2 regions of the Micromonospora violae genome follow, and region 1 is predicted to be linked to the other one. Evidence: riboswitches for the same ligand, from Rfam matches in the RefSeq annotation. Region 1 holds a riboswitch; the other holds the start of a gene.
The links. Region 1 has a riboswitch for ZMP and ZTP ahead of EV382_RS00615 (bifunctional 5,10-methylenetetrahydrofolate dehydrogenase/5,10-methenyltetrahydrofolate cyclohydrolase). Riboswitches for the same ligand answer to the same signal wherever they lie in the genome.
Positions count from the first base shown of each region.

Region 2: linked by a shared signal. The riboswitch ahead of EV382_RS08070 (glycine hydroxymethyltransferase) and the one ahead of EV382_RS00615 (bifunctional 5,10-methylenetetrahydrofolate dehydrogenase/5,10-methenyltetrahydrofolate cyclohydrolase) in region 1 are both predicted to bind ZMP and ZTP.

Region 1 covers NZ_SHKK01000001.1:133,278-140,495, forward strand. Annotated here, with positions in the region: gene EV382_RS00570 (vitamin B12-dependent ribonucleotide reductase) at 1-409, shown strand, start outside; gene EV382_RS00575 (hypothetical protein) at 500-1,066, opposite strand; gene EV382_RS00580 (DUF397 domain-containing protein) at 1,132-1,314, opposite strand; gene EV382_RS00585 (DNA-binding protein) at 1,527-1,736, opposite strand; gene EV382_RS00590 (DUF397 domain-containing protein) at 1,855-2,025, opposite strand; gene EV382_RS00595 (helix-turn-helix domain-containing protein) at 2,035-2,886, opposite strand; gene EV382_RS00600 (hypothetical protein) at 3,021-3,209, shown strand; gene EV382_RS00605 (hypothetical protein) at 3,206-3,385, shown strand; gene EV382_RS00610 (hypothetical protein) at 3,382-3,600, shown strand; gene EV382_RS00615 (bifunctional 5,10-methylenetetrahydrofolate dehydrogenase/5,10-methenyltetrahydrofolate cyclohydrolase) at 3,667-4,566, opposite strand; ZMP/ZTP riboswitch at 4,580-4,661, opposite strand; gene EV382_RS00620 (RNA polymerase sigma factor) at 4,804-5,373, shown strand; gene EV382_RS00625 (CU044_5270 family protein) at 5,390-6,355, shown strand; gene EV382_RS00630 (FAD-dependent monooxygenase) at 6,406-7,218, opposite strand, start outside.
Region 2 covers NZ_SHKK01000001.1:1,797,393-1,804,610, forward strand. Annotated here, with positions in the region: gene EV382_RS08060 (aminotransferase-like domain-containing protein) at 1-192, shown strand, start outside; gene EV382_RS08065 (hypothetical protein) at 260-520, shown strand; gene EV382_RS08070 (glycine hydroxymethyltransferase) at 684-2,120, opposite strand; ZMP/ZTP riboswitch at 2,140-2,229, opposite strand; gene EV382_RS08075 (NAD(P)H-hydrate dehydratase) at 2,354-3,223, opposite strand; gene EV382_RS08080 (histidine phosphatase family protein) at 3,207-3,938, opposite strand; gene EV382_RS08085 (DNA polymerase domain-containing protein) at 3,996-5,018, shown strand; gene EV382_RS08090 (Lrp/AsnC family transcriptional regulator) at 5,029-5,535, opposite strand; gene pdhA (pyruvate dehydrogenase (acetyl-transferring) E1 component subunit alpha) at 5,609-6,808, shown strand; gene EV382_RS08100 (alpha-ketoacid dehydrogenase subunit beta) at 6,805-7,218, shown strand, end outside.

The DNA of each region.
Region 1 (7,218 bases):
CGCCTCGGTGATGGACTACATCTTCCGTCGCCTGGCGCTGGACTTCCTGCCCTACGAGCGCCGCGCCGAGCTGGGCATCTTCACCGCCAGCGAGCGGGCCGCCCAGCTGCGGGCCGAGGCCGACGCGGAGGCCGCCGCCGTCACCGGTGCCGAGCTCACCGCGATGGCGTCGTCCGCACCGGTGGAGACCCCGGCAAAGCCGGAAGCTGTCGCCCAGCCGGCCCAGGAGATGGCCGACGTGGCCGCCGCCAAGCCGGCGCCGAGCGTCGGTTCCAGCACCGAACTGCTGGAGGCCGTGATCGGCAAGGCCGCCGACGCACCGCTCTGCTTCACCTGCGGTACGAAGATGCGCCCCGCCGGTAGCTGCTACGTCTGCGAGGGCTGCGGCTCCACCAGCGGCTGCAGCTGACGTACGCGAAACGCGTCGCTGCCCCGGTCTCCTTCGTGGAGGCCGGGGCAGCGCCGTTTCACCTGCCGACAGGGGCGGAATGGACTCGCGTTACCAGTGGCTGACAACGCTACCGGTACCACCGCCGAGGGTCTCGCGGATGGCGGTGATAAGGGTGGGTGACAGCGGCGGCCAGTTGAAGAACGTCACGGCGGGGGCGCCAATGAGCACGCTGAACTCGCTACACCAGTCGCCGATGGGTCCTGTCCAGCCGCACTGGTCGCATGTGAACAAGGGCTCATCGCCGGCGGTCCACCACTGTTCCAGCCAATCACCGTAGGTATCGGTGTAAACCGTTGGTGCCTCAGCCGCGCACTCGGGGCATCGCGGTGCCTCATCATTTTCCACCGGGTGATGGACATGACGCTCGCCATCGATGTCGACACCGTTGTTGGCCGTATCGAGGAAGGCGTCGAACCAGTCGACCGGCTCGGCGACTGCTGTCCGCGCTGCTGGGCCAGCCTTCCACGAGCTTGGCTGCCACGACGCGTCACGACGATCGTTGGGGGCGATCACTTGCTGAGCCAACAGGAGGTCCTGCACACCCAGAACGATCTTCTCGCGTTCGGTGGGCGAGGTACGGTCCAACCGGACCACGGTCACACTGTGCTCACTCATCGTCGAACACCTCCTGCTCGGCGGAGCGCATGATTGACCAGACCACCACGCCTTCTGGGCTTGGGCTAGCGGATGGTTCGAAGGAAACTCGTCCACGCACCTGTCGTGAAGCGGAGGGTCGAGCCGCTGGGATCCTTGCTGTCGCGAACCGTGATGCTCGTCCCCAAGGCGGCTACCTCGATGCAGGCACCGCCGTTGTTGTCGCTGTAGCTCGGCTTACGCCAGATCATGCGATCCGTGGTTTCCACGATTCCTCCCTCAGGTCTGCTGCCGCTCCCATCGCGGCTGCGATGACAAGGATGAGCTTGCGCGACTCTGCCGTCCCGAGAGCGGCTGCCAGGGGCCGGGACTACAGGCAAGCGTGGGCGGCGCACTACCTCCGGCTGGTGCCAATGGATCTCTGGCCCTCGCCGTCATGGTCGGAACCAGTCCGGCGCAGCATTCGGCAGGTGTAGCCGGGTCAGCGGTCTTCGTCGCCCTCGGTTGGGCGTGGTGGGCGGTTGTGCTTGGTCCACTCGTCTACCTCGTCCGCGTCCCAGATGGTCGTCCCGATCAGGCGGGCCATCGGCTCAGGGAAGCCGGGTCGGCGGGTGATCTGGAGTACCCGCTGCCGCGACACGTTGAACAGGGCGGCCAACTCGCCCGGCCCGTACAAGCGCGGTCGCTTCACAGCCTGATCGTAGGTGCGCGCTGGGCAGCGCCGGGGCCGGTGTCGCTGGAACCGCGACAGCAACGAGTGGGGCGGCAACGTCGACACAGGCACCGCCGGGCGGTGGGGGCTCCGCTTGCTAGCGCTTCAATTCAGAGAGAAACGTCGACCATGCCGCAGCGTCGAACCGAAGAGTCGGGCCAAGTTGGTCCTTGCTGTCTCGGACCTCCGCGGCTTGCCCATCACGCCTGACCTCGACACAGGCGCCGTTGCCGCCACTGCGGGTGCTCTTGCGCCACTGCGAGTCCACTGCCGCCTCCTACCTGTCGGGCCCCGCACCCTGGATGGCCTTGATCATCGCGATTGAGTCGCTGGGAGACAGGGCTGAGGCGCGCAGGCTGTTGAAGACCACGGTACAACGCCTCACATCGTCACCTTCCGCGTAGAGGTCGCCCGTGATGCCCTCGATGTAGACGACTCCGGGTCCGCCCGCGAAGTTGAGGATGTGGAAGCTCGACACCATTGAGGCGTAGGCGCCCGCCCGGAACGGGATGACCTGAAGGGTGACGTTCCACCGCTTGCTGGCTTCGAGCAGTGCGGTCAGTTGCCCAGCCATGACGGCCGCTCCGCCTATTTGTCGGTGCAGTACCGCCTCGTCGAGCACGGCCAACAGTCGCAGCTTCCCTGTCGCGATCAGCTCTTGGCGTTGCATTCGGACGGCGACTCGACGCTCGACCGCCTCGGGTGAGGGCTCCAGCGCGTCCTCGCTGGTCAAGGCTCGGGCGTAGTCCTCTGTCTGGAGCAGCCCTGGGACGACCAGTGTCTCGAAGTTGTGTACCTCCTCGGCCGCCGACTCCAGGCCGATGTACTGGCGGTACGACGACGGCAGGTCGCCGTACTTGGCCCACCAGCCGCGCTGCTTGCCGGTCTTCGCCATCGACAGGAGCGTGTCGCGCAGTTCGGCATCGGTGACGCCGTAACGGTCGAGCAGGGCGTTGAGCGCGGGTGCCTTGATACCGACGCGTCCGGCCTCGATCCGCCGCAGGGTGCTTGCCGAGACCTCGATGACGTCAGCAGCCTGTTCGGCCGTGACGCTGGCCTCTTCGCGCACCCGGCGGAGCTGCGCGCCGAGCTGGAAGCGAACGAAGGTCGGACTCTCCATGGCGGTCATTGTGCCGCTAACGCTGCCGCCCAGGATCGCCGGACACGCCCAAGCGCTATGACCGGTGGTCGTTGACCACCTAAATATGCGCGCGCAAAATGAGCGGGCAATCGAGGGTCCAAGGAGGATCGTCGGGAGGTCTGATGCCGGATCGGGTGCCGTACGACGACTACCTGCTGGCGGTGGCGCTGACCTTGGCTCGGCGGCATCGGCCGGTCTGGTCCTGGCAGCGGTGGCGGTGGATCTGCCGATGTGGGGCCGACCTGCCGTGCCGAGCCCGGCACCGCATCCCGATCCGGCGAGGCCACTGGCCAGGGGAGGAGCAGGAGTGACCGAGGATCAGGTCGGACGAATCTTGTCCGTGCACCTGCCCGGCGTCGACGGGCTCTGCGCCGGCTGTCGCTGGTGGTGGGCGCGGCTGGCCCCGTACCCCTGTTATCAGGCGGATTGGACGGCCCGCTGGCACGCCCGGTCGGTCACCCGCCGCTTCCTGGATGGCAAGCCGTGACCACCCACGGCCCGGTCCTTCCGGTGTGGACCTGCGGCGGTTGCAGTGCCCCTTGGCCCTGCCGGACCCGCCGCACCGAGCTGCGTGCCGAGTTCGAGGGCGCGCCCGTGTCACTGGGCCTCTACATGGGGTCCTACCTGGTCTGGGCGGCCGAGGACCTGACCTGGGTGCCCGCCGGGCTGCTGCACCAGCGTTTCCTCGGCTGGGTCCGGTGAGTCACGTGATGTTGAGTAGTTGTGGACGACCGGGCTACTCAGCATCACGTGACCTGGGTGACCGGGTTACTGGTTTGCGCGTTCGGCGGCGCGTACGGCGTTGCGGAACAGCATCGCGACGGTGGTCGGGCCAACCCCGCCGACCCGGGGCGTGATCGCGCCGGCGACCTCGGCGCACGCCTCGTCCACGTCCGGCAGCAACCGCCGCCCGTCGTAGCGCACGCCGGCGCCGATGACCACAGCGCCGGGCTTGACGTGCTCCGGCTGCACGATCCCGGGTACGCCGGCGGCGGCGACGAGGATGTCGGCGCGGCGGGTGTAGCGGTCCCAGTCAGGCACCCCGGTGTGGACGACGGTGACGGCGGCGTTGGCGGTGGGGCGCTTCTGGGCGAGCAGCATCGCCAACGGGCGGCCGAGGGTGGCGCCCCGGCCGAGGATGACGACCTCGCGGCCGGCGACGGGGATCTCGTAGTGCGCCAGGAGGGCTTCGATGCCGGCGGGGGTGCACGGCAGCGGGCCGGGCAGGCCGACGGCGAGACGCCCCATGTTGAGCGGGTGCATGCCGTCGACGTCCTTGTCCGGGTCGATGGTCTGCAGCGCCGCGTCGTAGTCCAGGTGCCCCGGTACGGGGTACTGCACGAGCAGTCCGTGCACGGCCGGATCGTTGTTGAATCGGGCGATGGCCTGGTGCAGGTCATCCTGGGTGGCGGTGGCCGGCAGGTGTACGTGCGGGGAGGCGAACCCGAGCGCGGCGGCCTGCCGCTGCTTGATGGCGATGTAACCGGCGCTGGCGTCGTCGTCGCCGACGAGGATGGTGGCGAGGCTCGGTGTGATCCCGCGGTCGCGCAGGCGGGTGGCGGCGTCGCGGATTTCGGCCAGGACGGCTTCGGCGACGGGTGCGCCCGGCAGGAGTCGGGCCGTACCCGACGGGGTGTGCTGCTCGACGGATGGGCTGGTCGTGGTCATGATGGTTCCTCGACGCAGGCGCCCAGGCGGTCGACGCCCGCGAGAGGCTCCCCGATGGTTTCACCATCCCCGTGCCGCCAGTCGCCGGTGCTTCGATAATGCCGCATCACCAGGGCGACTGCCCAACCGGACCCGCAGCGCCACCGTCCGGGCGGGGCAGACGTGTCGGATGGGTCGGTAACACCCGCGCCGCCCCGTACGAAGAAGAGGTGTGAAGGCGACGAGGGGGGACGGCCCGTGACTGAGCCGAGCCAAGCCGATGGTGACATTTCCGGCATCGGAGCCGACCCGGTGGCCTTCGAGGTCTTCTACCGGCGACACCTGGAAGCGGTGGGGCGGTTCGTGGCACGGCGGGTCGACGACCCGCACCTCGCCGCCGACCTCACCGCCGACGTGTTCCTGGCGGTGATCGAGTCGGCGGCCGGCTACCGGCCCGACCGGGGCAGTCAGATCGGCTGGCTGTACGGGGTGGCCCGCAACGTCATCGGCGACGAGCGGCGTCGGGCGGCCCAACGGCTGCGGGTGACCGGTCGTCTGGCCGGACGACGAGACCTCAGCCCTGATGACATCGCCCGCATCGAGGAGCGCATCGACGCCGAGTCGGCGGCCCGCCGCACCCATCGGGCGCTGAGCGACCTACCCGAGGGCACCCGAACGCTCGTCGAACTCGTCGCCGTGGACGGCCTCACCGTCGCGGAGGCGGCCACCGTGCTCGGGATGTCACCGGTCGCCGCCCGGGTCCGCCTGCATCGTGCCCGCCGCGTCGTCCGCGCCGTGCTCGCCCGCCCGGTCACCACCCTCGCCTGATCAGACGGAGATGACGATGAACGAAATCGAACGGTCGCCGCAGGGTTTCGAGGAGCAACTGCTCAGGGATCTGACCGCACACGTCGCCGCGCGGGCCGAGACGGCTTCGGCGGCCCGTCCGGCCGGACGTCGTACCCGGTTCCTGCGTGGTTGGCGTATCGCCGGGGCGTTCGGGTTGGCGGTCACGCTCACCGCCGGCGCGCTGGCGGTGCAGACCATGAGGCTGGGCGATCAGCGACCACCCACGGCCAACGCGTCGGAGATCTTCCACCTGGCGGCCGACGCAGCCCGGCAGCAGCCCGAGCTCACCGCCCGGCCCGACCAGTACGTCTTCACGGAATCCCTGGCCACGATCCGGGAGTTTCCGGACAGCGGCCCGTATCAGACCATCCGGAACCAGCTGTGGCAGTCGGCCGGGGGAGTCGCGTACACGCAGGCACGCTACCGACCGGAGGCCGAGCCGAACGGGTGGGGCGAGCTGAAGGTGCTCCGCGTGCGCGATTCCGCCTATCCCTGGAAGGAACTCGACGTATTCCAGCCGCCCGCCTACCACGGGGGTCTGCCCACCGATCCGGACGAGTTGCTTCGTTACCTCCGGGAGCACCCGGTCGAGCTGCACCTTGCCGAAGGCGCCGACGAGGAGGCCGTCTACGGGGACGAGAGCATGGTGTACACCACGGCGCGGTCGATGCTGCGCGGCTACGTGCCGCCCCGAGCGCTCGCGGCGCTGTTCGAACTGCTGGCACGGGAGCCCGGAGCGGTCGTCATCTCCGGCGACGTGGTGGACGCCGCCGGCCGGCACGGAGTGGCGATCCGGATGCCCGGCGTGATCGGTGGGAACCAGGACTTCCTCTTCGACCGGGACACCCACGTCTTCCTCGGCACCCGGGGGACGGTGGTGCGTAACGGCAAGGAAACCCTGTTCGACGCTGTGGCGCTCCTCCGCATCGCCATCGTGGACCGGCCCGGCCAGCTGCCCTGAGTGGTGCGGGGCAGGTCCCCGCCGAGCCGGCCCCGCGCCGCTCGGACCGGTCAGGGCTGGGCGAACAGGGGGCCGTAGTTGGAGCGGAACATCTGCTCGCCGAGGCGGCGCATCACCACGTCGCGCAGCGCGGGCGGAAGCCCGGTCGCCTTGTCGCGGCGGTGGGTCTGACTGAGCACCCAGTTCGTACGCGGGCGTCGCCGCACCTCGTAGCCGCGCAACGCCTCGGCGACGGAATCAGCGGTGACCAACGACGACGCGAGCACGACCGCGTCCTCCAGGGCCATCGCCGCCCCCTGGGCCATGTTCGGCGAGGTGGCGTGGGCGGCATCGCCGACCAGCAGCACCGGCCCTCGGGACCAGGAGTCGAGGACGACCTCCTGGTTCGGTCCGGCGTGCAGGGTGCGGTCGTCGTAGTCGAGGGCCTTGAGCATGGTGGCCACCGGCTCGGTGAACGTCGCGCCCAGCTCATCGCGCCAGTCGGGCCGGTCGGCCACCGGGCCGTCGTTGTAGTAGCAGTACACCTGATCGGCGCTGATCGGGATGGTCAGGAACTGCTTGCCGCGCCCCAACTGCACCGACCAGACCGGCTCGTCGTCGACGCGGGGAGCCACCCACCGGTACGCGTACTGGCCGAGGTCCCGGGCGGCCTGGCCGTCGAAGGTGAGCCGGCGAACCGTCGAGTTCACCCCGTCCGCGCCGAGCACCAGGTCGTACCGTCCGGTGCTGCCGTCGTCGAACTCGACGGCGACCTGGTCGCCCTCCTGAACGAGCGCGACCGGTTGGCGGCCCCAACGGATCGGGGCGTCGCCGACCCCGTCGAGCAGGGCCCGGTGCAGTTGGGCCCGGGGCAACGACACGCA
Region 2 (7,218 bases), 1.7 Mb from region 1:
GACGCGTTGCTGGACCGTTCGGCGCGCGACCACGGGGTGCTGTGGACGCCGATGGCACACTTCTACGACGACACCGCCCCGGTCCACGCGTTGCGGTTGTCGGTCAGCGCGGTGACCCCGGACCAGATCGACGTCGGGCTGAATCGCCTCGCGGCGCTGATCACCGATGAGACGGCCCGCCGGGCAGGTTGACACACCGCGTTCATCGGATGGCAATGCGCGACGACCCGCGTGCCGCCGTCCTGGGTGGACGGTCATAATAGGCCGCATGGTTGCCTGGGAGTACGCCCTGCTCGTCCGTCGCTATCAGGGACAGGGCCGCAATTTCCATGTCTCGTTCGTCTGGTACGCGCCGGACGGGTCGCGCAAGGACATCACCGCCTACGGCGATACCGCCATCGCGCATCTCAACCGCGTGGGCCGGGAGGGGTGGGAGCTGGTCTCCGCCGCCGAGGACGTCAACAACGTCCAAGGCAGCACCGAAGTCCACCGCTACCACCTCAAGCGCCCCCTGGCCTGAGCCCCCCGCCCCGCCCCCCTAGCCCGCCCCCTGCCCGCCCCGTGCCCGCGTCGATCATGGAGTTGTGGTGGTGGACGAAAGTCGCACACCAGCCCGGATCGGGCACCACAACTCCATGATCGACGGGAGCGGGGGCGGGGGCGCGCGGGGGCGGGGGCGAGGGCTAGCCCAGGTCGACCGAGGGGTAGAGCGGGTGCGTGGCGAGCAGGTCGGTGGCCTGCCGGGCGACCTTGTCGGCCAGGCCCGCGTCCAGGGTGTACTTCGCCTTCGACGGGGTGCCGTCGGCGTTGACGCCCGCGGTGGTCTGGGTCAGCACGGTGTGGATCAGCTCGGCGGTCTGGTCCATCTCGGCGGTGCCGAGGCCCCGGGTGGTCAGCGCCGGGGTGCCGATGCGGATGCCCGAGGTGTACCAGGCGCCGTTCGGGTCCTGTGGGACCGAGTTGCGGTTGGTGACGATGCCCGAGTCGAGCAGGGCCTGCTCGGCCTGCCGGCCGGTGAGCCCGTAACCGGACACGTCGATGAGCACCAGGTGGTTGTCGGTGCCGCCGGTGACCAGCTTCGCCCCCCGGCGCAGCAGCCCCTCGGCGAGCGCCTGCGCGTTGTCCACGATCCGCTGGGCGTAGTCGGCGAAGTCGGGCCGGCGGGCCTCGGCGAGCGCGACCGCCTTGGCGGCCATCACGTGCGGCAGCGGCCCGCCGAGCACCATCGGGCAGCCCCGGTCCACCTGGTCGGCCAGCTCCGGCTGGCAGAGCACCATGCCGCCGCGCGGGCCGCGCAACGACTTGTGCGTGGTGGTCGTGACGATGTGCGCGTGCGGCACCGGGTCGAAGTCGCCGGTGAACACCTTGCCGGCCACCAGGCCCGCGAAGTGGGCCATGTCGACCATGAAGGTGGCGCCGACCGAGTCGGCGATCTCGCGCAGGATCCGGAAGTTCACCTTCCGGGGGTACGCCGAGTAGCCGCCCACCAGGATCAGCGGCTTGAACTCGCGGGCGACCTCGGCCACCCGGTCGTAGTCGATCAGGCCGGTCGCCGGGTCGGTGCCGTAGCTGCGCTGGTCGAACATCTTGCCGGAGATGTTCGGCCGGAAGCCGTGGGTGAGGTGACCGCCGGCGTCCAGCGACATGCCGAGCATCCGCTGGTTGCCCAGCTCGCGGCGCAGCGCGAACCAGTCGGCCTCGGTGAGGTCGTTGACCTGGCGGACCTGGGCCTTCTTCAGGGCGGGGGACTCCACCCGGTCGGCCAGCACCGCCCAGAAGGCGACCAGGTTGGCGTCGATGCCGGAGTGGGGCTGGACGTACGCGTGTGCGGCCCCGAACAGCTCCCGGGCGTGCTCGGCGGCGAGCGCCTCGACGGTGTCGACGTTCTGGCAGCCGGCGTAGAAGCGGCGACCGACGGTGCCCTCGGCGTACTTGTCGCTGAACCAGTTGCCCATGGCCAGCAGGGTCGCCGGGGAGGCGTAGTTCTCGCTGGCGATCAGCTTGAGCGACTCTCGCTGGTCGGTCAGCTCGGCGCCGATGGCGTCGGCGACCCGCGGCTCGACAGCCCGGATCACCTCAAGGGCGCTCCGGAATGCGGTGGACTCGGCGTTGCGGGACATGCGACCTCCAACAGACGTGCGGGAAGGCCCAGGCGCTCGGCAAACGTCCACGTGACGAGGCCGCTCCCCGATGGTTCTCCATCCCCACGCGCCAGTAACGGCCCGCGCCGATCCTACCGGGCCGGGCCCGGCCGTTCGGGTCGCCCTCCAGCGGAGCTCCGCCGAGGTTCGACGAAAGGCCCGGCGTGGGTGCCGGGCCCTTCGGTGTACGCGGGCGCCTCAGGCCGTCCGCCTCAGACCATGGCGAGTGTGCGGGGGATCTCGTCGAGCAACTCCCGAGCGAGGAACCCGATCCGGCCGTAGCGGGGGATCAGCCGTTGACCGCTCACCGCGTGCGCGAACGAGCCCCAGCAGGCCGCCTGTGCCGGGTCGGCACCCCGCGACAGCAGCCCGGCCAGCAGTCCGGCGAGCACGTCCCCGCTGCCGGAGGTGCCCAGACCGGCGTCGCCGCTCTCCTCCCGCCAACCCCGCCCGTCCGGGGCGGCCACGTGCCCGTACAGCGACACGACCGCCTCGTACCGGGCGGCCACCTCGGCCGCCTCGGCGTCCAGGTCGTCGCCCGGGTCCCGTCCGAGCAGGTGGCCGGCCTCGGTGACGTTGGGGGTGAGCACCACGGGCCGACCCGAGCCGACCAGCAGGTCCGGTGCGTGGCTGAGCGCACCGAGGGCGTACGCGTCGAGCACCAGCGAGGTGTCCGGGCGGGCCGCCTCCAGGACCAGGCCCAGCAGGTGGTTGGTCTCGTCGATCGCCTTCAGGCCGGGGCCGAGCGCCACCACATCGGCCTGCGCGACCAGGTCGCCGAGCTGTCCGTCGCGGTCGGCGGCCACCGCGCCGTCGGCGGTCTCGGGCAGACCGACCACCAGCGCCTCGGGCACCTGGATGCTCAGCGTCGCGGCGGTGGACTCGGCGGCGGCGAGTTGGAGCACCCCGGCGCCGGCGCGCAACGCGGCCACCCCGGCGAGCAGCACCGCGCCCGGCGTGAAGCGGGAACCACCGACCACCAGTACGGTGCCCCGGCTCTCCTTCCCACCGACCGGCACCGGCAGCGCCCAGTCCCGCAGCAACCCGGGCGTGATCACCTTCACCTCAGACCGGCTCGGCATGGATCTCGTCCTCCCTGGTCGGCTGGGCACCCTGCTGATGGAGGTGCTCGACGTCGTTGAAGGCGGTGAGCGCCAGTCGGTTCTCGGCGTCCGCCGACCACTGGGTGATCGAGCAGTTGGCGATCACGTCGTGGCGGGTGAGCGCCATCAGCTCATCCTCGGTCAACCCCTCGACCAGGTAGCGCAGGAGGAAGACCAGCGCGTCGTGGCCGAAGAGCAGCACCCGGCAGCCTTCGTGGTCACGGCGCAGGTCACCGAGCAGCGTCCGCAGCCGCAACGCCACGTCCGTCCACGACTCCCCGCCCGGCGGCCGGTAGTAGAACTTGCCCAACCGGGCCCGACGCTCGGCTTCATCCGGGTAGCGCCGCCGCACCCCGTGCCCGGTCAACCCGTCGAGGATGCCCAGCTCCCGGTCGCGCAGCCGCTCATCGCGGTGCACGGGGATGTCGGTGCCGGCCAGCGCCAGCCGCGCGGTCTGCACCGCCCGCAGGTACGGCGACACCACCGCCACCTCGGGGCGCGTGGCGTCCGGCAGCTCAGCCAGCCACCGGCCGGTCGCCCGAGCCTGACCCTCGCCGGTGGCGGAGAGCGGCACGTCGGCGTCACGGTGCGTCAGATCGATCAGCTCCGCCCCCGACGCCTCGGCGTGCGTCGCCGCGACGTTCGCCGTGCTCTCACCGTGCCGGACGATCCAGAGGGTTGCCAGTTCCGCCATGCGGCCCCCCTACCCGGGCGCCGCCGTCGGTAACCGTGTCCGGTGGTCGCCATGCCGATGTCCGCTCGGTCGGCGTCCCGCCCGCCCTGGCGTCGTACCCTCGGTGGCGTGGCCACGGCGGTGGAGGAGATCCAGGTGGGGGAGCGGCTGGTCCGCGTCTCCAGCCCCGACAAGCCGTACTTCCCCGAGCGTGGGCTGACCAAGCTGGATGTGGTCCGCTACTTCCTGGCGGTGGGTGACGGCATCCTGCGCGCGCTGCGGGATCGGCCGACCATGCTGGAACGCTGGCCCCGCGGTGTCTTCGAGGGCGCGACGATCGCCACCCGGCAGACCAACCGGGGCGACGCGTTCTACCAGAAGCGGCTGCCGGCGGGCGCGCCCGACTGGGTGCGGACCGCGCACATCACCTTCCCCAGTGGCCGTACCGCCGACGAGGTCGCGCCGAGCGAGTTGGCCGTGGTGATCTGGGCGGCGAACCTGGGCACCCTGCGGTTCCACCCGTGGCCGGTCACGGCCGCCGACGTGGAACGCCCCGACCAGCTGCGCATCGACCTGGATCCGATGCCCGGGGTCGGTTTCGAGCAGGTGGTGCCGGTGGCGCACGAGGTGCGGGCGTTCCTCGCCGAGCTGGGCATGACCGGCTACCCGAAGACCACCGGCGGCCGGGGTCTGCACGTCTACCTGTCGATCGAGCCGCGGTGGAGCTTCGGGGAGTGCCGTCGGGCGGTGCTCGCGCTGGGCCGGGAGATGCAGCGTCGGCTACCGGACCTGGTCACCACCACCTGGTGGCGCGAACAGCGGGACCGGCCGGTCTTCGTCGACTACAACCAGATGGCCCGGGACCACACGGTGACCTCGGCGTACTCGATCCGGCCGACACCGGCGGCGCTGGTCTCCGCGCCGCTGGACTGGTCGGAGTTGGACCAGGTCCGGCCGGAGGACTTCGACGTGCTCAGCATGCCGGCCCGGTTCGCCGAGCGCGGTGACCCGCACGCCGGCCTGGACGGCGACCGGCACTCGCTGCAACCCCTGCTGGAGTTGGCCGACCGCGACGGGCTGGAGGCCCCGCCGGAGCGCTGAGCCCCGGCGGTCACGCCCAGGGGCTGCCGGCCCCGTCGAACTCCTCGAAGACCAGCCAGGTGCGGGTGGACAGCACCCCGGGAATGCTCTGCACCCGGCCCAGCACCACGTCGCGCAGCGCGGCGTTGTCCGGCGCGCGCACCAGCGCGAGCACGTCGTGGTCACCGCCGAGCAGGGCCGCGTGTTCGATGTAGCGCACCCGGGCCAGCTCGGCCGACACCTCCCGCCAGGTGTTCTGCTCGATGGTCAGGGCGATGTACGCCGACGTGCCCAGCCCGGCCGCCTCGGGCGCCACCTGGGCCCGGAACCCGGTGATCACCCCGTTGCGCAGCAAGCGCTCCACCCGGGCGTACGCGTTGGTGCGGGAGATGTGGATCCGCTCGGCGAGGGTGCGCACCGACGTCCGACCGTCGCGGACCAGCTCGTCGAGGATCCGCCGGTCCACCTCGTCCAGCGCTCGGGCCGATCGTCCCGATCCCGCGCCCCGGCCTGCCTCGTCGGCGGTCTCCTGGCTCACTGACGGGTCCTCCGCATGCCAATCGTCCCGCCTTCCGTGTCGATCTTGAGTCAATCATCCATCAGGCGGAAGCATAGGCCCACCACACGTCCCAGGAGGTTCCGCCGTGACGACCACTCCCCAGGCGGTCCGCAGGGCATCCCCGCGCACCCGTCGAGCGGCCACCCCGCCCGACCCGGCGCGTTCGTTGCTGCCGGACGCCGACCCGGTCCGCCTGCTCGCCGAGAACGGCACGCCGCTGCCGGTCCGCGCCGACTACCCCGAACCGCCCGCCGAGACGCTGCGCGAGATGTACCGCCGGATGGTGCTCGGCCGCCGCTTCGACACCCAGGCGACCGCCCTGACCAAGCAGGGCCGCCTCGCCGTCTACCCGTCCTCGCGTGGGCAGGAGGCGTGCCAGGTCGGCGCCGTCCTCGCGGTCCGTGACACCGACTGGGTCTTCCCCACCTACCGCGAGTCGGTGGCGCTGGTTGCCCGGGGCATCGACCCGGTCGAGGTGCTCACCCTGCTGCGCGGTGACTGGCACTGCGGCTACGACCCGGCCGAGGTACGCACCGCACCCCAGTGCACCCCCCTCGCGACCCAGTGCGTGCACGCCGCCGGGCTGGCCCACGGCGAGGCGTACCAGGGGCGCGACACCGTGGCGCTGGCCTTCATCGGTGACGGCGCCACCAGCGAGGGCGACTTCCACGAGGGGATCAACTTCGCCGCCGTGTTCAAGGCGCCGGTGGTCTACTTCGTGCAGAACAACCGGTACGCGATCAGCGTCCCGCTGTCGCGCCAGACCGCCGCGCCGTCGCTGGCCTACAAGGGCGTCGGCTACGGCGTACCCAGCGAGCAGGTCGACGGCAACGACCCGGTCGCGGTGCTCGCCGTGCTCACCCGCGCGGTCGCCCACGCCCGGGCCGGCAAGGGCCCGTTCCTGGTCGAGGCGCACACCTACCGGATGGAACCGCACACCAACGCCGACGACGCCAGTCGCTACCGCGACGGCGCCGAGGTCGACGCCTGGCGGGACCGGGACCCGATCACCCGGCTGGAGACCTACCTGCGCGCCCGCGGTGTGCTCGACGACGCGTCGGTCGCCGAGATCGCCGAGCAGGCCGAGACGTACGCGGCGGACCTGCGGACCCGGATGAACGAGCAGCCCACGGTCGACCCGTTGAGCCTCTTCGACCACGTCTACGCCGAACCCACCCCGCAGTTGATCGAACAGCGTGAGCAGGTCCGCGCCGAACTGGCCGCCGCCCGCGCCGAGGAAGGTGACGCCTGATGGCCACCACCATGGCGAAGGCGCTCAACACCGCGCTCGCCGACGCGCTCGCCGCCGACGACCGGGTCGTCGTCTTCGGTGAGGACGTCGGCGCGCTCGGCGGCGTCTTCCGGATCACCGACGGCCTCCAGGCCCGCTTCGGCGAGAACCGCTGCTTCGACACCCCCCTCGCCGAGGCCGGCATCGTCGGTTTCGCCGTCGGCCTGGCCATGTCCGGCCTGCGCCCGGTGGTCGAGATGCAGTTCGACGCGTTCGCGTACCCGGCGTTCGAGCAGATCGCCTCGCACGTGGCGAAGCTGCGCAACCGCACCCGGGGCGCGCTGAGCGTGCCGATCGTCATCCGGGTTCCGTACGCGGGCGGGATCGGCGGGGTCGAGCACCACTGCGACTCGTCCGAGGCGTACTACGCG